Regions from separate parts of the Peribacillus sp. NJ11 genome, predicted to be linked through region 2. Evidence: predicted binding sites of a transcription regulator. Region 2 holds the regulator's gene; the other holds the start of a gene.
The links. The regulator NrdR, encoded in region 2, represses ribonucleotide reductase genes. The targets are predictions, from matches to a motif close to AACACNATATATNGTGTT.
Positions count from the first base shown of each region.

Region 1 (12,612 bases), 340 kb from region 2:
AAGCTGCACCTTTACCAGGTTTAACATGTTGGAACTCGATAACCTGCCAAATTCCATTATCTACTTCAATCGTAACACCCGTGCGAAAATCGTTTACAGAAATCATAAAATTGTCCTCCTACATGTACATGTTTACAGAATGATTAACTCTTTCGTTGAATGAGTAAGTGCTTCGTTACCTTCATTTGTAACGATTGTATCATCTTCAATCCGCACTCCGCCTACCCCCGGTAAGTAAATCCCCGGCTCGACGGTTACGGCCATACCTGGTTCTAAAATGATATCAGACCTTAAGGATAATGCCGGACCTTCATGAACTTCCAGACCGATTCCATGTCCAGTCGAATGTCCAAAATACTGCCCGAATCCCTTTTCTTCAATTAAATTACGAGTTAGTGCATCCGCTTCCCTGCCCGTCATCCCAGGTTTAATCCCAGCCATTCCGCGCAGTTGCGCTTCTAAAACAATGTCATAAATGTTAATAAGTTCTTCACTTGGCTTGCCAACTGCCAATGTCCGAGTTATGTCAGACACATATCCGTTATAGTATGCTCCGTAATCCAATGTGACAAAATCGCCTTTTTCAATGATTTTATCCGTAGCCACTCCATGTGGAAGAGCGGATCTTACACCAGATGCTACGATAATATCAAAGGATGAGGAAGTTGCCCCCTGTTTCCTCATGAAGAATTCAAGTTCATTGGATACATCCAGTTCTGAAATCCCTGGACGCATGTAATCCAGAATATGTGTAAAGGCAGCATCAGCAATAGCAGCCGCTTCCTTTAATATCTTAATCTCTGATGAAGTCTTTATCAAGCGTAAATTCTCAATAACTCCAGACACCGGCAAAAGTTGTGCTTCAATGCCCGCTTCGTATGCTTTATATGTCGCAAAAGTCATATGCTCTTGCTCAAAGCCCAGTGTGCCGATATTCATCTCTTTTGCCTGCTTACCGACTTCTTCGATGATGGTTCCCTTATGTTGGACGATTTCATAGTCTGCAGCCTGCTTGCCCGCTTGTTCCACGTATCTGAAATCAGTGATGAATTTAGCTTCTTTTTGGGAAATCAGGACGACGCCTGCACTTCCCGTAAAATTGGTCATGTACCGGCGGTTATATGTACTGGTGATCAAAAAACCATCAATGCCCACCTTTTCCATTGAGGCTCTTAAGCGCATTAGTTTATTCATTTAATTTCTCCCCTTTGCAATCTTTGTGATCGCCTGCAACGCCAATTCATAACCGTGTATCCCCAAGCCGACAATCTGTCCCGCCGATACCGGCGCGGTCACTGATTCATGCCGAAAGCTTTCACGGGCATGTATGTTCGAAATATGCACTTCCACAACTGGAACATCAATTCCGGCAATTGCATCACGAATCGCATAGCTATAATGAGTAAAAGCTCCAGGATTAATGATAATCCCGTCGATCCCATGATCTTCTGACCAATGGAGCTTGTCGATAATCGCCCCTTCATGGTTAGATTGAAAAGAGGTAAATTCCACATTCAAGCCTTGAGCTTGCTGCAGCAGTAGAGCTTCCACATCCGCAAGCGTCGAGGATCCATAATGTGCAGGTTCCCGCTTCCCCAAGCGATTTAAATTCGGACCATTGATTAGTAAGATTTTTGTCATCATCAACACCTGCTCATAATTAAAAGAATGCTTTCCATGAACATTCTATCATAATTACAAATTGTCTTACTACTTTTTTACAACCAAGAAGCGATCAGCTTTCCTTTCGTTTCTCGGCGTGCTTTTGTTGACGTATATATTCCTGATGATCGTATGATATAGAATACCCTACAAAAAGACCGTATAAAATAAAAATGCAGACACTGGTTATAATCGTATTTGCCGACATTTTCGAAATGGTTGGCAAATCGGCGAACATCGGTTTCAGGACAAATACGAGCAACGCCCAGCAAACCACTCCCAAAAAAATACCCGAAAAAATACTCTTCATCCTTTTAAAAAGACCATAGTATATAAAAGCGATCCCCACGGATAGAATTCCGAACAAAAGTATGGTCATTACCGTACCAAGCCAGTGATCGATCCAAGTCATATTCGACCACGAAGTAAGTATGAATTTTGGGCTAAACCCCATAAAATTAACATAATGGGCGATGATTCCGGCAAAACTGGCTGCAGCCCCGCCAACAAAACCGATAGCTAGTACATTGTAGATCAACACGCTTTCATTTTCCTGTTGAATTTGTCCATTTTCATTAGAAGACATATCAAACACCTCCGCTACGTAGTATGCCCTTTGTTAAATAGAACTATTTTTTTTTATTCTTAAGGAGGAGAATCACTAGAGGTTTTGGGATTTATTCTGTATGATTAAATCATAAATATTGTACTTTTTTCAGAGGAAAATACCTATCCTCTGTTGAAGTTTATAATGTACACAGGATACTAACTTCCTGTGAGTCAACATTCATAAAGCAATCGCAGGGATAAAGCCGCCATTCAATTTTGGAGGAACGCCTTTAAACCCTTGTGATGCTTGATAATAAACATGTTAGCACCCATGAGAGAGCTACGTGAATAACTATTAGGTTGGTGTAGAAATGTCTGAGGTCCAAAAACCCGTTTATGGAGGGCAGGCTGTTGTGGAAGGCGTCATGTTCGGGGGCAAACATCACACAGTAACTGCGGTACGCCGCAAAGATTCAACGATTGTATATTATCACCTGCCGCGAGAATCAAAACCTGTTGTCAACCAATTAAAAAAAGTGCCGTTTCTAAGGGGTATCGTATCACTGATTCAGTCAAGTGCCACCGGTTCGAAACATCTGAACTTTTCCACTGAACAGTATGAAGAAGAAGACGGGGAAAAGCAGGACGAAAAGAAAAAAGAAACAAAAGAATCTTCTAAATTAAGTGTATGGCTTGGAGTTGCCGTAATCGGTGTTCTTTCCTTCCTATTTGGGAAGCTGCTTTTCACTTTGATTCCAGTCTTTCTTGCCGAATTGACAAGACCCATCTTCAGTGGCCATATGGCTCAGGTTTTAATCGAAAGCTTGTTCAAGTTGATATTATTGCTGGTATACATTTATGTAGTATCCATGACCCCATTGATCAAGCGGGTCTTTCAGTATCACGGAGCAGAGCATAAGGTGATCAATTGCTTTGAAAGCGGAAAAGAATTGACCGTTGAAAATGTGCAGGCAAGTTCACGCCTTCATTATCGCTGTGGCAGTAGCTTTATTTTATTTACAGTCATTGTAGGTATGTTTGTTTATATGCTCGTTCCGACCGATCCATTATGGCTCCGTGTCGTGGATCGCGTTTTACTTATCCCCGTAGTGCTAGGCATAGCCTTCGAGGTATTGCAGTTGACCAACAAAGTAAGAGATATCCCCATCCTGCGTTACCTTGGCTATCCTGGCCTTTGGCTTCAGTTATTGACAACCAAAGCCCCTACCGACGATCAAGTCGAAGTCGCATTGGCGTCCTTCCATGAACTGTTAAAAATGGAAAAAAGAACTGAAAAAGGTTTAGAATCAGATGTTATTGTGTAAAACATCTATACACATTTTGATTATGGTAAATCATATACTAACTTAAGGAATGATCTTCATTTATTTCAAATATTTTACATGGAGAATGTTTAAAATAAGCAAAAAATGCTTATGATGCTCTTAAGGAGGTGTCTTTGTTGAAACGTTTCATATCTTTCATGATATACGGAATCATCGCCCTCGGAGTCCTCGGACTAATGAGCCGACTATTTAATGACCCGATTGGCTTTTTTAGAAACATTCTCATAATAGCCATTGTCGCAGGGATTATTTATATGATTTATACCGGATTAACAAAGGGAAAACCAGTTAAAAAAGAGCAGCAAGCATTCCGAAAGGCTGCCCGCCAATCGAAAAAAAGGCTAAAAAACCGAACTTCGAAAAAGGATAATGTGGCTAGCTTCTCTGCAGCAAAATCATCAAAAAAAATAAAAGTGAGAAAGAAAACGGATAGTCACTTAACCGTCATCGAGGGGAAAAAGAATAAAAAGAAAAATCGGGCTTCTTTTTAAGAGCCCGATTTTTTTATGATTATTAATATGTCCAATTCTTAAGGAATTCTTTAGTACACTGTCTGCCCTGATTCATCAATTCACCCTTTTTATCATCATTCAGATTGAAATCCATTGCAGAAATTCCCTTCATCGGGATAAATACAATATTCTGGACGTGTTTTTTGGAAATATAACGTGCATCATGGGCATCTTTCATCGTTTTGAATAGTGCGGAGAACAATTCTACCGCATTATCCACCTCATGCGGTTTCCATATCTCATCGACACTTAGTCGCAAGCCTATGACCGGTCGTTCCTTCCTTACATGATCTGAATTGAATAACCACATTGGAAAATTGCTTAACACACCTCCATCAACAAAAAGGAACGTGCTTTTTCCGACATCAAGTTTTACTGGCTCAAAAAAATAGGGAATGCTACAACTCATTCTCACTGCCTTAGCCACTGGAAATGCGAGCGGATCAATTCCATAATTCGGTAACTCATCAGGCAGTACCACCAATTTCCCATTTGTAATGTCAGAGGTTATGATACGGAGAGACTCCGGTCGAACATCCTTAAAGGTAACTACATTCCTTTCGGCAAGTTTACCGGCAACCCATGATTCCAAAGCGTCGCCTTTATAAAGGCCCAGTTTCCAGTAAATAAGGAGCCACTTAGCAAGCGGGATAGGCAATAGACCACGCCTTTTATCCAGCATGCCGCTTAAATCTATATCAAGAAAAAGCTCTTCCATCTCTTTACCTGTGTATCCAGCGGCTACGAAAGCTGCAATTATGGAACCAGCACTTGTACCCGCTGTCCTATGGAATACAAATCCTCGTTCCTCTAATTCCTGCAGGGCTCCAACTAAACCATAGCCTTTAATCCCGCCTCCGGAAAAAACGCCGTCAATAATCATAGCTGCCCTCCCTAATCCGGTCTTTACATTTTTAAGCAGGATTAGAGCGATTTATGACAGTTTTATATGAAAGATTGCCTTCATCAGGTAAAATACTGAATTTCCGCTTTAGGGAAAAATTCTGCTATATACCCACGAATGGCCGTTTCCAGTTCTGCGGCTTCTTCGGTTTGGTAAACATATTTACCAATACCGTATCGGCCCCATTTATATTTACGCTTCGTTTCGTCCAGTTCCAATTTCGTTTTCGGGTAGTTTTTTTGAATCACTTTTTTGGCAGGGCCAGTAAACCGATGCTGGATTAATTCGAAAGTCAAGTCTGGGATATCCACGCCTTTTAACGCCTCACTTAACCGTTCGAATAATTCACGGTAGCCCTCTTTCCATGCTTCATGACGATATATTGGAGCTACGATAAAACCCAAGGGATATCCGGCACCTGCCACTTTTCGCGCCGCTTCCATTCTTTCTTCAAAGCTCGAAGTGCCGGGCTCGAAATTCTTTATCACGTAACGTGAATTTATACTGAACCTAAATCTAGTTTTTCCATTATGTTCAGCATCCAACAGGTGGTCGACATGATGAAATTTAGTTACGAACCTTAGAACCCCATATTCACTTTTCCCAAAATATTCTATAGCCCTTTTTAATGAATGTGTCAAATGATCAATTCCGACGATATCTGATGTACAGGCCGCCTCAAAATGTGTAATTTCAGGCTTTCTCTCATTGATATAATTTTCGGCTGCCTCGAAAATCTCCTCGAGATTCACGTATGTCCTAATGTATGGCTTTGTTCCGAGTGTCGTCTGTAAATAACAATAATGACAATGCCCCATACACCCGGTTGCAAGAGGGATGGCATATTCAGCAGATGGCTTTGAAGAATCGAATTTCAATGTCTTTCTGATCCCTACCACAAGCGTGGACTTGGCGACACGATATTTTTGTAAATCATTTTCTCCAGGAAGATCCCTAATTTGGTTATGTGAGGTAGTCTCACGGATTTCAATGTTCAAATCCTCGAAATTTTTTTTCAATTCCCGGCCAAGCGGGTATTCCAGTGCCCTGGGCTCGATATATACTAACTGTGGCATAAATGGTTTCATTTCGTTCTCCGTTCTTTTCTGGATTTGTTCATACTTTCAATCGAACTACACAATCTAATTAATAGGGATAGTTTTTCTTTATTCTGTTATCCTCATGATTGTTTTTAATTGGAAAATCCAAGATGAAGGAGATGCGATATGGTATGGCTAATAAACGAGACTTCTTGACAAATGGAATGGGGAAACAATCGATTACCGTCCAAACAGATAATAAATATCCAAATCCCAGGAATATACCTGGAGACTCGGTCGATGAATTTTCGGTATTGAAAGATGGAAACCAATATCTCGCCGAGAAGGAAATAGGCCAGCAAAATGAAAATGGATGAATGAACGCAAAGAGAAGCCGAATCCAACGATTCGGCTTCTCTTTATTTAAGTTCAATGGAATGTAAATTGAACAGAAGTTAACAACCTACAAGTTCAATCCATTATGTTTATTAAAAAAAAGCCGTTAAGATCAGCTTTTCAGCACACTTAACGACTTCTTCTATCAGCTTAGCTTATAGCCCACATTTTAATTGTGCTCCACAATTCGTGCAAGTATTACATCCGCCCATTTCCTGGACTTCACCTTTACGGCAGACCGGACAAGTGTTGCCCACTTCCGACCCAATCGTAACATTCGTCGAACGGAGTTCATTTATCGTATCGACCAATACGACTTTTTTCTTTACTTCCACATCTGTCAATTCGTCCATCTCTAGCTGTTCGTCCATTTGGTTTTCTTCCGCTTTAAGCGTGAGAACCTGACTGTCACGGCTGCCGTCCACATAAACGGTACCGCCTTTTGCTCCGCCTTTGTATAGACGTTCATATACTTTTTCAACCTGTTCGACAGTATATCCTTTTGGAGCATTGACCGTTTTACTGATCGAACTGTCAATCCAGCGTTGAATGATGCATTGAACATCCGCATGGGCTTCAGGTGCCAATTCCATAGCGGAGATGAACCATTTTGGAAGCTCCTCTGGATTAGCTTCTGGATGACGGTCCAAGTATTCCTGAACAATATCAGCCTTAACTTCAATGAATTTGCCAAGTCGGCCACTGCGGAAATACGTGAAGGAGAAGTATGGTTCAAGACCTGTAGATACCCCAACCATCGTTCCTGTGCTTCCTGTAGGAGCCACTGTCAATAAATGAGAGTTACGGATGCCATGTGCAGCAACACTTTCCCTGATGTCTTCCGGCATTTTTTCCATAAATCCGGTTTGTGTGAAACGCGTTCTAAGCTCATCGGTTTCTTTATCATTTGATCCGATCAGGAATGGGAAACTGCCTTTTTCTTTAGCAAGTTCCACGGATGCCCTGTAGGCTGTAGTCGCAATCGTTTCAAACACCTTGTCGACCAGGATGTTTCCTTCTTCAGATCCGTATTCCGTTTCACAGTAGATTAACAGGTCATGCAGACCCATTACACCAAGGCCAACCCGTCGCTCGCCCAGTGCCTGTTTTTTGTTTTCATCCAAGAAATAAGGAGTTGCGTCAATGACATTGTCCTGCATACGTACACCGACTTCGACGGTCTGCCTAAGTTTCTCGAAATTAACGGTTTTTTTATCTTTATCGGCCATTTCAGCCAAATTGACAGCAGCAAGGTTACATACTGAATATGGGGCCAATGGCTGTTCGCCACATGGGTTCGTAGCTACGACCTGTTGACCGTATGCTTTGGCATTCGTCATTTCATTAGCATTATCGATAAAGAAAATACCTGGTTCAGCAGAATATGTTGCACAAATGTTTATTAAGTTCCAAAGCTCTTTAGCTCGGATTTTACGATAAACACGAACTTTGTGACCCATTCTCTCCCATTCGCGAACATCACCGACATTATGCCATTCGGCATTATAAATAGCCATTTCTTCGGCATTATAGCTTTCAACATCAGGAAAACGCAATTCGTATTCCTCATCTTTTTCTGCCGCTTCCATAAATTCCTTAGTCAAGCAAATCGAAATGTTGGCGCCAGTTAGAAAATCGGAATTATGGACACTATACGTACCGCCTGTATGGATCTTTTCCTCTGCATCCCTAATGATTTTCTCGCTAAATCCACCTAGACCAGGAATCTCTTTATAATTGATGATTCCTTGATACATAGCCGTTTCCTGTTCGGTGTGCGGCGTGAATTTCAATTTATCTGTCGCATATTTCTTGATGGCCTCATCTTTAGTGTTTTCCACTAAATAACGAAGGATCCTTGGATTTTGCATTTTAGAAATGATGAACTCTGCAATATCAGGATGCCAATCAGCGAGCATGATCATTTGCGCACCGCGTCTGCTACCGCCCTGTTCAACTAGATGCGTCAATTTCGCAATATCATCAAGCCATGACACTGAACCCGAGGATTTTCCATTTACCCCTTTTGCCAGAGTGTTCCTTGGACGCAATGTCGATCCGTTCGTACCCACTCCGCCGCCGCGGCTCATGATTTCCATCACTTGTTTCCTATGTTCTGAAATTCCCTCACGTGAATCAGGTACGAATGGCATCACATAGCAGTTGAAATAAGTAACATCCGTATTGGAACCCGCACCATATAATACTCGACCTGCCGGGACAAAATTAAGGTTCTTTAATTCTTCATAGAATTTATTGAACCATTCCGTTCTTTTTTCTTCAGTGGTTTCCACTGAAGCCAAGCCTGTTGCATTACGTTTCGCAATTTGTTCATAGTATATTTCAAGCGGTTTTTCGATAATATCCAGCGGACGGTTTACAATCCCGGTCTCCACTTCTTCCGGACTATCCAATACGCCGCGGAATTCTTCATCCACCAATACCTTGGCTTTTTTGGTTTCCCAATCTATTTCAACGATGTGACCGAGACCCCGTGCTGGGAATTTCGGATCTTCCTTGATCGTCAACACTACGAAATCGCCTGCCGAGAGTGTGATTTTTTCAGTATCCTTAAAAGAATAGCGGTCAAGCATGACTAGACGGGACACTCCCTTATGCGCCATTTTCATATCAGCCGTTACAGGGTGAACCTGGGGAAATAAAGAAATATCCTTATTCAACCTTTCTAGATCAACCTTTAAAGCTTCTTTTATTACAACCGACATAATTCCCTCTCCTTTATATGTTTCAAGATCCGTTCTTGCCGCCGCAAAAATCTATATGTAGCCTTACATGTCCGTTTCGCTTAACAAGTACCCTAAATTTATCATAGCGAAACTCAAAAATCAACATATAGTGTCGCATTAAATATTTCAACTACTATATATTGTGTTTGTTTTGAATGACTTTTAATTTTGTCAAACGATAAATCAATTAATATAGTTAGCAAAAGGGAGGAAAATGTCGATTTACGATAATTTTTCATCAGATTTCAATTAATTTGGACCTTGCTTTTTCCCCATCCCTTTTAGGACTTATTCCCGCAAGGAATAGCTTATTTGGTAAACAAATCTGAAAAAACTTTTTTATTTTCCACTTTAATTATTCTGCTTCTTCTATCTCATGAAATTCCATTCATCGCTTTCATATTTGCTTTCTGCTATGGCCTTCACTTCCAGCAATTGTTGTTCAGTGAGGACGTATGGTTCTAGATCGATCGATAGTCCTTCGGCAAAACCTTTTTCAAAAGCAACTTTCGCTTCGGGGATGGTAATCTTTCTTCCGGCAATGTCATTCATGGCTACAGCTTTGTTTTTTAAGTTTTTTTGCATTCTCTCTTTAACCCTGTCATTTGAGAATTTAAATACGCTAAAGAGCTTTTCATCATCAAGTTCAAGCAAAATGGCCCCGTGTTGAAGGATGACGCCCTTTTGCCTGGTTTGTGCGCTGCCAGCGACCTTCCTGCCCTCAACAACCAGTTCATACCAACTTGGAGCATCAAAGCAGACGGAAGACTTGGGCACTTTTAAAGCCGCTTTTTCCTGCTCGGTTCGAGGCACAGCAAAATAAGCATCCAATCCAAGATTCCTGAACCCCATTAATATTCCTTCGGATATGACGCGATATGCTTCAGTAACGGTAGTTGGCATTCCCGGATAGGTTTCTGGAACGATTACGCTATAAGTCAATTCATGCTCGTGCAGCACCGCTCGTCCTCCTGTTGGTCTGCGAACAAAACCGAGGCCTTGCCTTTTGACCTCTTCCATATCGATTTCCGCTTCTGCCTTTTGAAAATAACCAATCGACAATGTCGCTGGATCCCAACCATAAAAGCGTATGATTGGCGGAATTTCCCCTTTGCTTTGCCAATTTAAAAGCGCTTCGTCCATCGCCATATTAAAAGCCGGTGAACAATTTCCAGAATCTATAAAACCCCATTTTTCTTTAGTCATCCTAAACCCTCGTTTCAATAGACTGTTTTTCAGTAATTACGTTATACCCCACAAAAAACTCACATGTAGTAGTTTAACAGACTTTAACACTCTAAAAAAGAAAGTGCTATCAAGTCGATAAAGAATTTGATGAAAATTCTTTTTGATTATTAAGTAAAGCAATTATATAATAAGTATTGTCTGTATTCGTTAAGGTAGAAGGGAGTTTTAATGTTTGGAATTATTATATACACTGCTCATCATCTTGGGAGTGGTTATTGCGTATTCACTTTTTAATTGGTACCGCCAGCGTAAAATCGTTAAAACATTAACACAGGACGAATTTATCGCTAACTACAGAAAAGTGCAGCTGATCGATGTTCGGGAACCGAATGATTTTGATAACGGTCATATCTTAGGCGCAAGAAACATCCCTATGACGCAAATGAAAACTCGCTTGGTCGAAATTAGGCCGGACAAGCCTGTATACTTGTACGCTCAAAGCGAAATCATCAGCGGAAGAGCTGCAGCCATGCTATACAAAAAGGGCTACAAGGAACTTTTTCACCTAAAAGGCGGTTTCAAAATGTGGACCGGGAAAATCAAAGCAAAGAAATAAGACCCCATCTCCGCATGGGCTCTTTTTAATTAAAACGTCTACATGTTCAATGCGGGCTCAATGAAAATGAAAGTTAACTCATTGACTTTGATTAGTTCTTTACAAGATACATAAACATGAAAACCCCCGCCGTCCGGCAGGGGGTTTTTCATGTAAGCTTTCAGTCGGCTTGAAAACGCAGAACCGGTTTTCTTGCAGCAAGAGTTTCATCAAGCCGCTTTATAACGGTCGTATGCGGAGCTTCCTGAACGATTTCCGGAGTTTCCTCCGCTTCCTTGGCAATCTGGATCATTGCATCGATGAATGCATCCAGAGTTTCCTTGGACTCCGTTTCGGTCGGTTCTATCATCATTCCTTCTTCCACGTTCAACGGGAAGTAAATGGTTGGAGGATGATACCCGAAATCCAGCAATCTTTTGGCTATGTCGAGAGTCCTGACTCCCAATTTCTTTTGCCGACGTCCGCTTAATACGAATTCGTGCTTACAATGACGATTATATGGTAGGTCAAAAAATGGTTCCAACCTACGCATCATATAATTTGCATTGAGGACCGCATTCTCGGTGACGGCTTTAAGGCCATCAGGACCCATTGAACGAATGTACGTATATGCCCTTACGTTTATCCCGAAATTCCCATAGTAGGGTTTTACCCTGCCAATGGATTGCGGGCGATCATAATCAAGAACGAATTGCTCATCTTGTTTGACCACAAGCGGTTTAGGCAAGTAAGGAATCAAATCCGACTTTACTCCTACAGGGCCAGAACCCGGACCGCCGCCGCCATGCGGGCCAGTGAATGTTTTATGGAGATTTAAGTGAACCACATCAAAGCCCATGTCACCCGGGCGTGCTTTTGAAAGTACTGCATTCAGATTGGCACCATCATAATAAAGCTTCCCACCGGCATCATGGACAAGTTGTGCCATTTCCAATATGTTCTCTTCAAACAATCCCAACGTATTGGGGTTCGTCAGCATCAAAGCCGCCGTATCCGGTCCCACAACACGCTTTAAATCCTCAAGGTCGACTAACCCGTTTTCATCGGATTTCACTGTTATCGTTTCAAGTCCGGCCACAGTGGCAGAAGCTGGATTCGTACCGTGTGCAGAATCGGGTACGATCACTTTCGTCCGTTCTGTATCGCCATTAGCTTCGTGAAAAGCGCGAATCATCATCAACCCTGTCCATTCACCGTGTGCACCTGCTGCAGGCTGTAATGTCACTTGATCCATCCCTGTGATTTCCGTTAGATGTTCCTGCAAATCAAATAATAGTCCCAAGGCTCCCTGAACAGTACTCGGATCTTGATATGGATGGATATGGGCGAAACCGTTAAAGCGTGCCACATTTTCATTTATTTTCGGATTATATTTCATCGTGCATGAACCCAGCGGATAAAAACCCGAATCCACTCCATGATTCCGTTTGGAAAGTGCTGTATAGTGACGCATGATATCCAATTCGGACACCTCAGGAAGCTCCGCCTCTTCTTCACGGATGTAGTCGGCAGGAAGAATTTCTTCGAGCGGAGTAGTTGCAACATCCATTTCTGGCAGACTATACCCGATTCGACCGGATGTACTGATTTCAAAAATGAGTGATTGATCTTGATTATTCATGTTGATCCCCCAATTCCTGCGCAAGTGCATC
Region 1 is NZ_JAUCFO010000001.1:3,020,810-3,033,421, reverse strand. Features, by position in the region: gene efp (elongation factor P) at 1-106, opposite strand, end outside; gene QUF86_RS14985 (M24 family metallopeptidase) at 133-1,194, opposite strand; gene aroQ (type II 3-dehydroquinate dehydratase) at 1,195-1,641, opposite strand; gene QUF86_RS14975 (YqhR family membrane protein) at 1,736-2,248, opposite strand; gene QUF86_RS14970 (DUF1385 domain-containing protein) at 2,583-3,536, shown strand; gene QUF86_RS14965 (SA1362 family protein) at 3,674-4,048, shown strand; gene QUF86_RS14960 (patatin-like phospholipase family protein) at 4,071-4,952, opposite strand; gene splB (spore photoproduct lyase) at 5,036-6,061, opposite strand; gene QUF86_RS14950 (hypothetical protein) at 6,205-6,390, shown strand; gene QUF86_RS14945 (vitamin B12-dependent ribonucleotide reductase) at 6,565-9,135, opposite strand; gene QUF86_RS14940 (lipoate--protein ligase family protein) at 9,526-10,362, opposite strand; gene QUF86_RS14935 (rhodanese-like domain-containing protein) at 10,577-10,960, shown strand; gene gcvPB (aminomethyl-transferring glycine dehydrogenase subunit GcvPB) at 11,121-12,581, opposite strand; gene gcvPA (aminomethyl-transferring glycine dehydrogenase subunit GcvPA) at 12,574-12,612, opposite strand, start outside.
Region 1: a site for NrdR is predicted at 9,286-9,303, ahead of QUF86_RS14945 (vitamin B12-dependent ribonucleotide reductase). Genes of this name have one in related genera too.

Region 2 (12,612 bases):
ATTGGATGTAACGGAAAGTGAACCTCTTGAACAGGAAAAGATAGAGGTTCACAAGGGTGAAATGACAGAAGGAATGTTTACAGATGAAAGTGCTTTATATGTTGAGACTTTAGAAGATAATTATCATCGTGCAGATATTATCGGGATTGCCATCAGTAATGAACAAGGTCATTTTTACTTCCATGGAGATGATGCCTTGAGTTCCGCGGCATTTAAAACTTGGGCAGAGGATGAAACAAAAAAGAAAACGGTTTTCGATGCGAAGCGTACGGTTGTGGCACTCCGTCATCGAGGCGTCGAAATAAAAGGCATCGATTTTGATGTGTTTTTGGCTTCCTATATCCTGGATCCGGCAGAGTCAGTGGACGAAGTGGCCGAAATCACGAAAACTCAAGGTACAATCCGTCTTGAAACCGATGATGTTTTTTATGGGAAAGGTGCAAAACGCAAGATACCTGAGCAAGCTGAACTAAGTGAGCATATCGCCAGAAAATCAAAGGCGATCCTTTCTCTTAAAGAACCGATGATCGATAAGCTGCAAGAGTTCGAGCAATATCATCTATTAACGGAACTGGAGCTTCCACTGTCAATCATCCTGGCGAATATGGAATGGCAGGGCATCAAGGTGGATATAGGCCGGCTGAAAAACATGGGGCAGGAATTAGCCATTCGTTTAAGAACCATCGAAGCGCGAATTTTTGATTTGGCTGGAGAGGCTTTCAATATCAATTCACCTAAACAGCTTGGGGCCATCCTTTTTGAAAAGTTGGAGCTTCCGGTCATGAAGAAAACTAAAACAGGTTATTCGACTTCAGCCGATGTGCTGGAAAAACTGGAGAGCCAGCATGATATCGTTAAGGAAATATTACTTTACCGCCAGCTTGGTAAGTTGCAATCGACTTATATTGAAGGCTTGCTTAAAGTGGTCAATGGTAAATCGGACAAGGTTCACACCCGGTTCAACCAAGCATTGACCCAGACCGGCCGGTTAAGTTCTACAGACCCCAATCTGCAGAATATCCCGATCAGACTGGAAGAAGGCAGGAAAATCAGGCAGGCATTCATTCCTTCCGAAAAGGATTGGATCATTTTTGCTGCTGACTATTCTCAAATCGAGTTACGCGTGCTGGCGCATATCGCCAATGACAGCGGATTGGTGGAAGCATTCCAGGCCGGGATGGACATCCATACAAGGACAGCTATGGATGTGTTCCATGTATCGGCGGAGGAAGTCACTTCGAACATGAGGCGCCAAGCCAAAGCGGTCAACTTCGGAATCGTTTATGGTATAAGTGATTACGGGCTATCTCAAAGTCTTGGCATCACGAGAAAAGAAGCTGGAGAGTTCATCGAGAAGTATTTAAGGAGCTTTCCTGGTGTTCAGGAATATATGGAAGAAAGCATACATGAAGCCCGTCAAAAAGGGTATAGTACGACCCTGATGCAAAGAAGGCGATATATACCTGAGATTACAAGCAGGAATTTCAACATCAGGAGCTTTGCCGAACGGACAGCGATGAACACGCCGATTCAAGGCAGTGCCGCGGATATCATCAAGCTTGCGATGATAAATATGAATAAGCGCCTGAAAAGTGAAGGGCTGAAAACGAGAATGCTTCTTCAGGTACATGATGAATTGATTTTTGAAACTCCTCCTGAGGAACTCGAAATCCTTAAGGTGATCGTTCCTGAGGAAATGGAAAATGCCATTGAATTGAACGTCCCCCTTAAGGTGGATTATGCTTTCGGGCCGACATGGTTTGATGCCAAATAATAAAAGATAGGTGATTGCAATGCCAGAACTTCCAGAAGTGGAAACAGTCAGAAGAACGTTAGAGCAGCTCGTACTCGGAAAAGAGATCAAGGAAGTGTCCGTCTTCTGGCCAAAAATCATTAAAGCGCCCGAGCCTGTCGAACAGTTTCAGGATGCTTTAAGGGGTCAGACAATACAGAGTATAGGCCGTCGGGGAAAGTTCCTCATTTTCACATTGGATGATTATTCGATGGTTTCGCATTTAAGGATGGAAGGGAAATACGGGGTGCATCCAAAAGAAGAGCCTTACGATAAGCATACCCATGTAATCTTTACTTTCACGGATGGCAGTGAACTTCGATACAGGGATGTCCGGAAATTCGGTACGATGCATCTGTTTGCAAAAGGGGAAGAACTTGAGCGGTTGCCGCTATTGCATTTAGGGCCTGAACCGTTATCTGAAGATTTTACTGTCGAGGGGCTTAGTGCGAAATTGGCAAGAACCAACAGGAAAATCAAGCCGGTTCTCCTTGATCAAACGGTAGTTGTTGGGATTGGGAATATATATGTGGACGAGTCGTTATTCCGTTCTGGTATCCATCCGGAGAGAATCGCTTCTTCACTATCATTGCAGGAAATAAAAACGTTGCATGCAGAAATCATTGCAACGTTAGCTGAAGCGGTGGAAAAAGGCGGAAGCACGATTCGTTCATACCTCAACTCTCAAGGGCAAATCGGCATGTTTCAGTTGGAACTGAATGTCTATGGACGAAAGGGCGAGAACTGCAAAACATGCGGCACGCCACTTGAAAAACTGGTTGTTGGAGGACGCGGCACACATATTTGCCCGTTGTGCCAGCCGCTTATTTAGCTAATGTTTTTTCAAACACATCGGATGGGCTCCTTCCATATACTAGGGTAGCAACGAGAAGGGAAGGAGTAATATTCCGATGTGGCTACAAATTATTTTTCTTGCTTTTGCAGTTAGTATTGACGGGTTTGGCGTAGGTTTGACATTCGGTATGCGGAAGATGAAAATCCCCTTAAAGTCAATAGCGGTCATCTCATTTTGTTCTGCATTGAGTTTAGGTATAGCGATGGTCATCGGACAATTCATCAGCCAGCTCATATCTATCGGGGCGGCTGAAAAAACGGGGGGCATCATCCTCATCTTTCTTGGTGCCTGGATGGTATACCAGTATTTTAAGCCTGAAAAAGATCTGAAAGATGATAGATACCATGAAAAGATCATCTTTAATTTTGAAATTAAATCACTTGGGGTAGTCATTAATATTTTACAAAAACCATTGAATGCCGATTTTGATAAATCAGGTACGATCACCGGTATTGAAGCACTTGTTCTGGGGTTTGCACTTTCGCTGGATGCGTTCGGAGCTGGAGTCGGAGCGGCTATGATCGGGATTTCACCGATTATCCTCGCAGGATGCATCGCTGTTATGAGTTCGATTTTCATTTGGAGCGGAATTCAAAGCGGGAAATTGCTTTCAAATAATAAAGTTGTCCAGCATTTGACCTTTCTTCCAGGTGTACTATTGATCATCATCGGTTTATTCAAGTTATGATACGTGGTTTAAAAGGGGGAGCTTATGGGACAAATCATCGGAATCACCGGAGGCATCGCCAGTGGGAAAAGCAGTGTCAGCCTCTATTTACAGGAACTGGGATTCACGATTGTGGATGCAGATCTGGCTTCCCGTGCTGTCGTTGAGCCAGGTGAAGAAGCCTATCATCAAGTTGTGAAGGCATTTGGTGAAGATATCTTATTGAAGGATGGGAATATAGACCGCGCAAAGCTTGGGTCGATAATTTTTCATGATCAGGAAAAGAGATTGCTATTGAATGGCATCGTGCATCCTGCCGTCAGGAATTGGATGCGCCTCAAGACGGAAGAGGCACTCGCTTCAGGGGAAGAAACTGTGTTCATGGATATTCCGCTCCTATTTGAAAGTAAGCTGACATTCATGGTGGAAAAGACGCTTTTGATATATGTGGATGAGCAAGTTCAACTGAAACGATTAATGAACAGGAATGGTCTTTCAGAGACGGAGGCACTTGCCAGGATCCATTCGCAAATGCCCTTGGCCGATAAAAAGGCTTTAGCGGATGCCGTCATCGACAATAATGGAGACATTAATGATACGAAGAAGCAAGTGAAGGCCATACTTAGCGATTGGCATGTCATATAATTGTGATAAAAGGAAGAAACCTCAGGGTTTCTTCCTTTTATGTTGAAAAAATAAGAACAATCCGCATTTTTCTTAGCACAATTCAACTGAATTATGTTATACTAATTACATAAGAAAGGTAATAAGTATAACATTAATATTTTTTGGAGGGTCCGAACAATGAATTCAAGAATAGCGATTAACGGATTTGGGAGAATTGGAAGAATGGTTTTCCGAAAGGCCATATTAGATGAGAGTTTGGACATTGTTGCCATTAATGCAAGCTATCCTGCTGAAACTTTAGCCCACTTACTAAAATATGATACGATACATGGTAAATTCGACGGTATCATTATAGCGGAAGATGATTCACTTGTAGTGAATGGCCGCCGAGTAAAACTAATAAATAACCGCGATCCAAAGCTATTGCCTTGGAAAGAGATGAACATAGATATTGTAATTGAAGCTACGGGTAAATTTAATGACCGTTCTAAAGCGGCTCTTCATTTAGAAGCAGGGGCAAAAAGAGTGATTTTATCTGCGCCGGGTAAAAATGAAGACGTTACCATTGTCATGGGCGTCAATCAGGAAGTGCTGGAAATCGACAAACATTTTGTCATATCCAATGCATCTTGTACAACTAACTGTCTTGGACCGGTTGCAAAAGTGCTTGATGAAAAATTCGGCATAAACAACGGTTTAATGACAACGATACATTCTTATACAAACGATCAAAATAATATCGATAACCCGCACAAAGACTTAAGACGAGCCCGTGCCGCTGCGGAAAGCATCATTCCTACCACCACAGGGGCTGCAAAAGCCATCTCCCTGGTGTTGCCTCAATTAAAAGGCAAACTTCATGGAATGGCGATACGCGTACCGACACCTAACGTATCTCTAGTCGATCTTGTTGTGGACCTAAACCGTGATGTCACGATTGATGAAGTGAACCAAGCGTTCATCGACGCTTCGGAAAATGAACTTAAAGGAATCATGGAATTCACGATGGAACCTTTAGTTTCCAGCGATTTCAAAACTAATCCTCACTCTGCCATCATCGATGGTTTGACAACGATGATGATTGGGAACAGGAAAGTGAAAGTCCTGGCTTGGTATGATAATGAGTGGGGTTACTCCAACCGGGTAGTGGACCTTGTGAAATTAGTTGCGTCCGAGTTGAAAAAAACTTCAGAAGTCGAGTTAACAGTAAAATAATGAAAATAAACGGGCCTGCTAAAATTTTTTTAGCGGGCTCAGTTTGTAGACAAAAAGGTTTCAAAATGGTGATTCCGAAACCTTTTTGATTTTTTATTGGATTTGAAGCAGTTATAGAGAATAGTTGACCCATCGCATATCATGTTTTCTTTTGTATCTGCAGCAACTGCTTCTGGTTTTCCAATTTTCTCAATCACTTGTTCAACCAGAGGCTGATATGACTATCATCCGTATTTCCGGGTGTTACTATCGTCCTCAACACAAATCCATAACGGTTTATTGCCGCATGAACCGAATAGGCAAACTTGTTTTTGTCGTTCATCTTTCACATAGTAGCTACTCACAGGATCAGTTGAATTGTCCTTAATCTCCTTGGTTTTCTTCCTTAAATAGACTGTGAGAGTTCCATCTTACTGTTAAAACAAAGTTGACTGGGGCGGGTGTACGAGACTCCTGCGGGAAAAGCGCGTCCAAGGGAGACCCCTCAGGCGCAATGGCGCCGAGGGCGGACCGCCCGCGGAAAGCGAGTGCCCTACGTTCCAATCAACGGCCAAATATTAAAAATCTAAAAAAACAGTAAGCAAACTGAATTATTATCGAGTTTGTCTACGGTCTGGGGTCTGCTAAAATTTTTTAGCGGGCTATTTTTCATTCATTGATCAATCAATTCTGACGGTTTTAAGGCGCTGAATAAACCGGAAAACAGTAATCTGCCTCCCATTTGACCCTTCACTATATCCCTATTACATTTAAAGTTTATCTTTCCTAAAATTCAATTTGGAGTTGCAAAAAAAATTCAAACCATATATACTATGAATCGTGAACTTCTTCAAAAGCGGTTTGCATGATGGCTACTTAAAGGGTTAGGACCTCTTTGGACTAACTTTCCCCCGTGGTAGTTATCAGACTTAATTTTTAATCATGGTAAGGGGGAAGCTTAATATGGAAACAGCTTACACTATGGAAACTATGGGTAGACATGTCATTTCTGAACTTTGGGGTTGTGACTTTGAAAAACTGAACAATATCGATTTAATTGAAAAGATTTTTGTTGATGCTGCTTTGAAATCAGGTGCAGAGGTACGAGAAGTTGCCTTTCACAAGTTTGCTCCACAAGGAGTTAGCGGGGTTGTCATCATTTCTGAATCACACTTAACGATTCACAGTTTTCCAGAACACGGCTATGCTAGCATTGATGTCTATACATGCGGTAACTTGGATCCGAATATTGCGGCAGATTATATTGCAGAAGCTTTGAACGCGCAAACACGTGAAAACATAGAATTACCACGTGGATTAGGTCCTGTACAAATGAAAAAAGCCAATATAAGTGCCCTATAAAAAACACGTATACACAGAGATGCCATGGGTGCATCTCTTTTTTAATTCAGCAATCTTGCTCCAATTTATAGGGTAAGATAACCATGAACACAAAGACTTTGATAAAGGTGCTTCAAGTGCATGACAAAAAGTGCCTACTGCTGGAAGTTACACTTTTTACTTGTACTGGCCGTTCCTTTTAATATAAGATTAAGGTAGAAAAGTAATTCCTTGGGGAACATTTAGATAGGGGAGTCCTACATAAAATACGGAGCTGATAATGATGAAATGCCCATCATGTCAATATAACGGAACAAGAGTGCTCGATTCCAGGCCAGTCGATGAAAGTAAATCGATTCGACGACGCCGTGAATGTGAGGCATGTGGTTTTCGATTCACGACATTTGAAAAGGTGGAGGAAACACCTCTTATTGTAGTGAAAAAGGGCGGGACACGGGAAGAGTTCAGTCGTGATAAAATCCTGCGTGGCTTAATCAGGGCTTGCGAAAAACGTCCGGTTCCCTTGAAAGAACTAGAGCAAATTACCAGTTATGTAGAAAAAGAACTGCGCAATCAGGGCATAGCGGAAGTGAAAAGCGACAGTGTCGGCGAAATGGTGATGGATAAGCTGGCAGAAGTCGATGAGGTGGCCTATGTTCGGTTCGCATCCGTCTATCGGCAATTTAAAGACATCAATGTCTTTATCGATGAATTGAAAGATTTAATAAATAAAGAAAGAAAGTAGAGCTGAAGATTTACTTTGGCTCTTTTTTCACTACATCTTTTGAAAGGTTTGAATGGAGATGTCAATGCATTGGCAAGAATTGCTCCCAGCGGATTCATATTTGGTCTCATCTGCGGGGCTGCTTCATGATTATGATCGGAAAATACTGACCCGACTATATCAACCTCTTATTGGACCTATCTGTATCAGCCTTTATATGACGTTATGGAGTGAGTTGGAGGAAAACAGGCTATGGTCGGAAACCTCCTCACACTATCAATTAATGAATACCATCGGCCTTAAGTTAGGTGATATTTACGAAGCACGGCTTTTACTTGAGGGAATCGGTTTGTTGAATGTATATAAGAAATCGGAGAATGACACGAAGGAATTTATCTATGAGTTAAACCCGCCGCTTTCCCCCCAGCAGTTTTTCACGGATGGAATGCTGAATATCTACTTATACAAAAAGATCGGTAAAGTACAATTCAACCGGTTGAAGAGATTCTTTTGTGATGATCATATTTTAACGGATCAATATGAAAGTGTGACTAAATCTTTTGCGGAGGTATTCTCATCAGATCACTTGGACTCTTTATATGTAACGGATGAAGCGAAAAATGAATGGAAACCGATCCCTGAACAGCAATTCATCGATCGGGCGGATGGCGTCGAACCAACGGGGTTTGACAACTTATTTGATTTTGAACTTTTATTTGCCGGGATGAAATCCTCGATCGTACCGAAAAAGGCCTTTACCCCGAAAATAAAAAGTACGATTGCCAAGCTTGCTTTTTTATATGGCATTGATCCGCTTGAAATGCAAAAACTAGTAATGGATGCCGTTTCATTGGATGATGAGATCGATGAGGAATTGCTTAGGAAGGCGGCAAGGGACTGGTATCAGATCGAACGGCAGGCCGATATGCCTTCCCTTGTCAATCGTGTGCAGCCGATCCGTGAACGGACACAAAAAGAAGAACCGAAAACGCAGGAACAAGAGCTCATCCGTCATTTGGAGACGATTTCTCCAAGAGAGCGGCTGATGCAATTGTCAGGCGGTGCTGAGCCATCAAGCGGTGATTTGAAAGTGGTGGAGGGCGTGATGATCAATCAAAAGCTGAATCCGGGTGTCGTCAATGTCTTGATTGAATATGTCATGCTCAAAACGGATATGAAGTTCACGAAGGGCTATGTGGAAAAGCTGGCAGGCCATTGGGCACGGCTGAAGGTCTCCACGGTCATCGAGGCGATGGAACTGGCTAAAAATGAACACCGGAAATATCAGGACTGGGCTCAGGGAAGCAGGAATGTTGCGAAGGGCGGCCGGAAAAAGACGATACGGGAAGAAGTGGTTCCGGAGTGGCTTGAGAAAAAAGAAGAAGCACAGCAGGAGCAGACTGCGGATCAACCTGAATTGAATGCCCAGAAACGTGAGCTTCAGGAGAAATGGAAGCAGTGGAAAGCTGGAGGTGAAATGAACGATGGAAAAGATTAATAGATCCCTTAATAAATTGGCCAATACAAACCAATTTCAAGAGCGTTATGAAAAGCTGAAGCAGGAGATTTTTGAAGACGAACAGGTGCGGTTATTTTTGAATGCCAACAGTTCGACTGTCACGAAGGAAATGATAGACAAAAACTTGGGGAAGCTTTATGAGTTCACTTCACAAAGCAATAAGTGTGATAAATGTCCAAGCTTGGATGGATGCATCAATATGATGCATGGGTATTATCCTAAATTGGTCGTTCAAGGGAAGGCCTTGAATCTGAATTATGAAATCTGCCCGCGGAAATTCGCAGAGGATGAAAAGCGAAAACGGGAAAAATTGATCCGTAGCCTTTACGTGCCGAAGGATATTTTAAAGGCGACCATCGAGGACTTCACTCAAACGGATGATGAAAACAAACGCTTGGGTGTTTTAAGTAAGGCGATGTCGTTCATTATGGAGTATGAGCCAGGTAAAAGGCAAAAAGGCTTATATATATACGGGAAATTCGGTGTTGGGAAAACCTATTTATTAGGTGCGATTGCCAATGAACTTGCAGAAAGGCAAATTTCCTCCCTTATTGTCTATGTGCCTGACTACTTGAGGGAACTTAAAGGGTCGATAGGTGATAATACGGTCAATGAAAAAATTGAGATGGTGAAAACGGCACCTGTCCTCATGCTGGATGATATTGGAGCGGAGTCCATGACGAGCTGGGGACGCGATGAGGTTTTTGGTCCGATTTTGCAATTTAGGATGCTGGAAAACTTGCCGACGTTTTTCACTTCGAATTTTGACATGAATGGCTTGGAGAATCACCTAACCTTTTCACAGCGTGGTGAGAAGGAAGAAGTGAAGGCGGCCAGGGTACTGGAACGAATTCAATATTTAGCGGAGCCCGTCAAGCTGGATGGCGTGAATCGGAGAAGATAAAGGAAAGTGGTCTCTTAATGGAGGTCACTTTTTTCTTATTACAAGGTCCATCCTACTTCTAAACACGTCCCCATCCCCATATACATGAAAAAAGAAGCAAGGGGGAAGGGGGGATGTCGTAGTGCAAATTTCGTTTCAAAACGATTCAGAGGCTTTGAAATTACTGAATTTCGTTTCTGCCCATCCGCTAGGGGCAGAATTTCAACCATACATTCGATTTCTTCCGCAACAAGGCATGCATGTGGATATGACGGGGTCTTCAGGTGATAAATGGCTAATTCTGCTTCGTGATGCATTTCATTCTTTTTTATTGGAAGAAAAGACGCTTCCTGTTCTGGAGCAAATAATAGTCGGTAAATTTTTTTATAGGGAACGGGAAGAAATTGAAGCCATCACTGAGATTGCTTCATCCATCATTGAAGGGGAACGTGCAAGGAATCAAGAAGAAGTATTCAGTACGGAGAAACGATTGATTGAGGAAGGACTACAAAGCATTTTGGCGGGGAAGGTATCTTTTTCATTCGATTCTTTTACGACCTTCCGTTTAAAATCATTTCAGCACACTTTGGAAAAGTATGTCGTCAAGGCGATTGATGAATACAAGTTGGAACAGGATTATCAAAATTTCATTGCCACTCTCCGTGATTGCCTTCAGGGGCAGGAGTCGAAATTAAGAAAGCTTCACCTCGTCAATCGGGATGGTTTTCACTTCTATGATCAGAAATTCAGCAAGCTCGACCGTCCAAAAATCAATAGTATGATCGACAGGAGGCTTCTTGCCAAAAGTTCACTTTTTCTAGATACGGTGATACTTGCCCCACTTTTATCGATTGCTCCTGAAAACTTGTGTATCTATACCGATGACAAGGAAGAAGGGCTGATCCAGACCATTTCAAGGATTTTCGAAGAACGGGCAACCATCTTGCCACTTTCGTCTTTTTCTAATGCATTTGAATGATCTTTCTTGTAAAAAAGAAAATTAACCTTGATTTTCACAGTATAACAAATTATAATTTCCTACATACTATTAAAAAACAAAAAGTTATGATGAGGACAAGGGTATTCTAGTCGCCGATTATCAGAGAGGGAAGCCAACAGGCTGTAAGCTTCCTATTCGCATGGAACACTTACCACCTTTAAACTTCGGCTCGGAAAGCAAGCATTCTGCGAATATGAGCTGACGGGAAGCTGCCGTTACCAAGTTACAAGTGCCGTTTTGCCGTGAAAAGCAAGATGGAACGAGGGTGGAACCGCGGGTTAATGATATTTATTACTAAGCTCGTCCCTGTTTTATACAGGGGCGGGCTTTTTGTGTTGTAATGGAATCAAAAACCCTTAATTTGTTTGAACAATAAGAAGGAGTGAAACTGTATGTCTGAATTACTGAAAATATCTTTTCCTGACGGAGCGGTCAAGGAGTTTGCTAAAGGCACTACAACTGAAGACATCGCTGCATCCATCAGTCCTGGTTTAAGGAAAAAATCCATTGCCGGAAAATTCAATGGTGAATTATATGATTTGAAACGCCCGATTGAACAAGACGGTACAATCGAAATCGTTACACAGGACGCAGCCGATGCTCTTGAAATATTACGTCACAGTACAGCACACTTGATGGCACAAGCGATCAAACGTTTGTACAAAAATGCTAAATTCGGTGTAGGGCCAGTCATCGAGGGCGGTTTTTACTACGATATTGATCTAGAAGAATCATTGACTCCCGATGACCTTCCATTGATTGAAAAAGAAATGAAGAAAATCGTCAATGAAAACTTGGAAATTTCCCGTATCGAAGTGAGTCGTGATGAGGCCATTTCCCGTTTTAAAGAAATAGGCGACGAGTATAAACTGGAGTTGATCGATGCGATCCCTGCCGATCAGCAAGTAACGCTCTATGAGCAAGGGGAATTCTTTGACCTTTGCCGTGGAATTCACGTTCCATCAACTGGGAAAATCAAAGAATTCAAGCTTTTGAGCATCGCTGGTGCATACTGGAGAGGCGATAGCAAAAACAAAATGCTTCAGCGCATTTATGGTACGGCTTTTTATAAGAAAGAAGATTTATCCGAACACTTACGTTTCCTTGAAGAAGCCAAGGAACGTGACCACCGTAAAATCGGCAAGGAATTGAACTTGTTCATGAGCTCACAAAAAGTGGGGCAAGGGTTGCCGATGTGGTTACCAAAAGGCGCGACAATCCGCCGGACAATCGAAAGGTATATCGTGGATAAAGAAGAACGCCTGGGTTATGACCATGTCTACACACCTGTAATGGGAAGCGTGGACCTTTATAAAACATCTGGACACTGGGATCATTACCAGGACGACATGTTCCCTGTCATGGAGATGGAAAACGAACAGCTTGTCCTGCGTCCGATGAACTGTCCGCATCACATGATGGTATATAAAAACAGTATCCACAGCTACCGCGAACTGCCAATCCGGATTGCCGAGCTTGGCTTGATGCACCGCTATGAAATGTCAGGTGCCCTTTCCGGCCTTCAGCGCGTACGTGGGATGACATTGAATGATGCGCACATATTCGTCCGTCCCGACCAAATCAAAGAAGAGTTCAAGCGTGTTGTTAACCTGGTCCTGGAAGTTTATAAAGATTTCGATATCAAGGATTATTCATTCCGTCTGTCATATCGCGATCCGCAGGATACAGAAAAATACTTTGATGATGATGCCATGTGGGAAAAAGCCCAAAGCATGTTAAAAGGTGCTATGGATGAACTTGGTCTGGATTACTTTGAAGCGGAAGGTGAAGCGGCATTCTACGGTCCTAAGCTTGATGTTCAGGTGCGTACTGCCTTAGGAAAAGATGAAACGCTATCCACTGTTCAGCTTGATTTCTTGCTTCCTGAACGTTTTGATCTTAATTACGTCGGTGAAGACGGCAAGCAGCACCGCCCGGTAGTAATCCACCGCGGGGTCGTTTCCACAATGGAACGTTTTGTCGCTTACTTGATCGAAGAATACAAGGGG
Region 2 is NZ_JAUCFO010000001.1:2,684,261-2,696,872, forward strand. Features, by position in the region: gene polA (DNA polymerase I) at 1-1,774, shown strand, start outside; gene mutM (DNA-formamidopyrimidine glycosylase) at 1,794-2,624, shown strand; gene ytaF (sporulation membrane protein YtaF) at 2,704-3,336, shown strand; gene coaE (dephospho-CoA kinase) at 3,361-3,960, shown strand; gene QUF86_RS13245 (glyceraldehyde-3-phosphate dehydrogenase) at 4,120-5,157, shown strand; partial or broken gene QUF86_RS13250 (IS5/IS1182 family transposase) at 5,313-5,543, opposite strand; gene speD (adenosylmethionine decarboxylase) at 6,118-6,498, shown strand; gene nrdR (transcriptional regulator NrdR) at 6,761-7,222, shown strand; gene QUF86_RS13265 (replication initiation and membrane attachment family protein) at 7,287-8,699, shown strand; gene dnaI (primosomal protein DnaI) at 8,686-9,624, shown strand; gene ytxC (sporulation protein YtxC) at 9,746-10,582, shown strand; gene thrS (threonine--tRNA ligase) at 10,996-12,612, shown strand, end outside.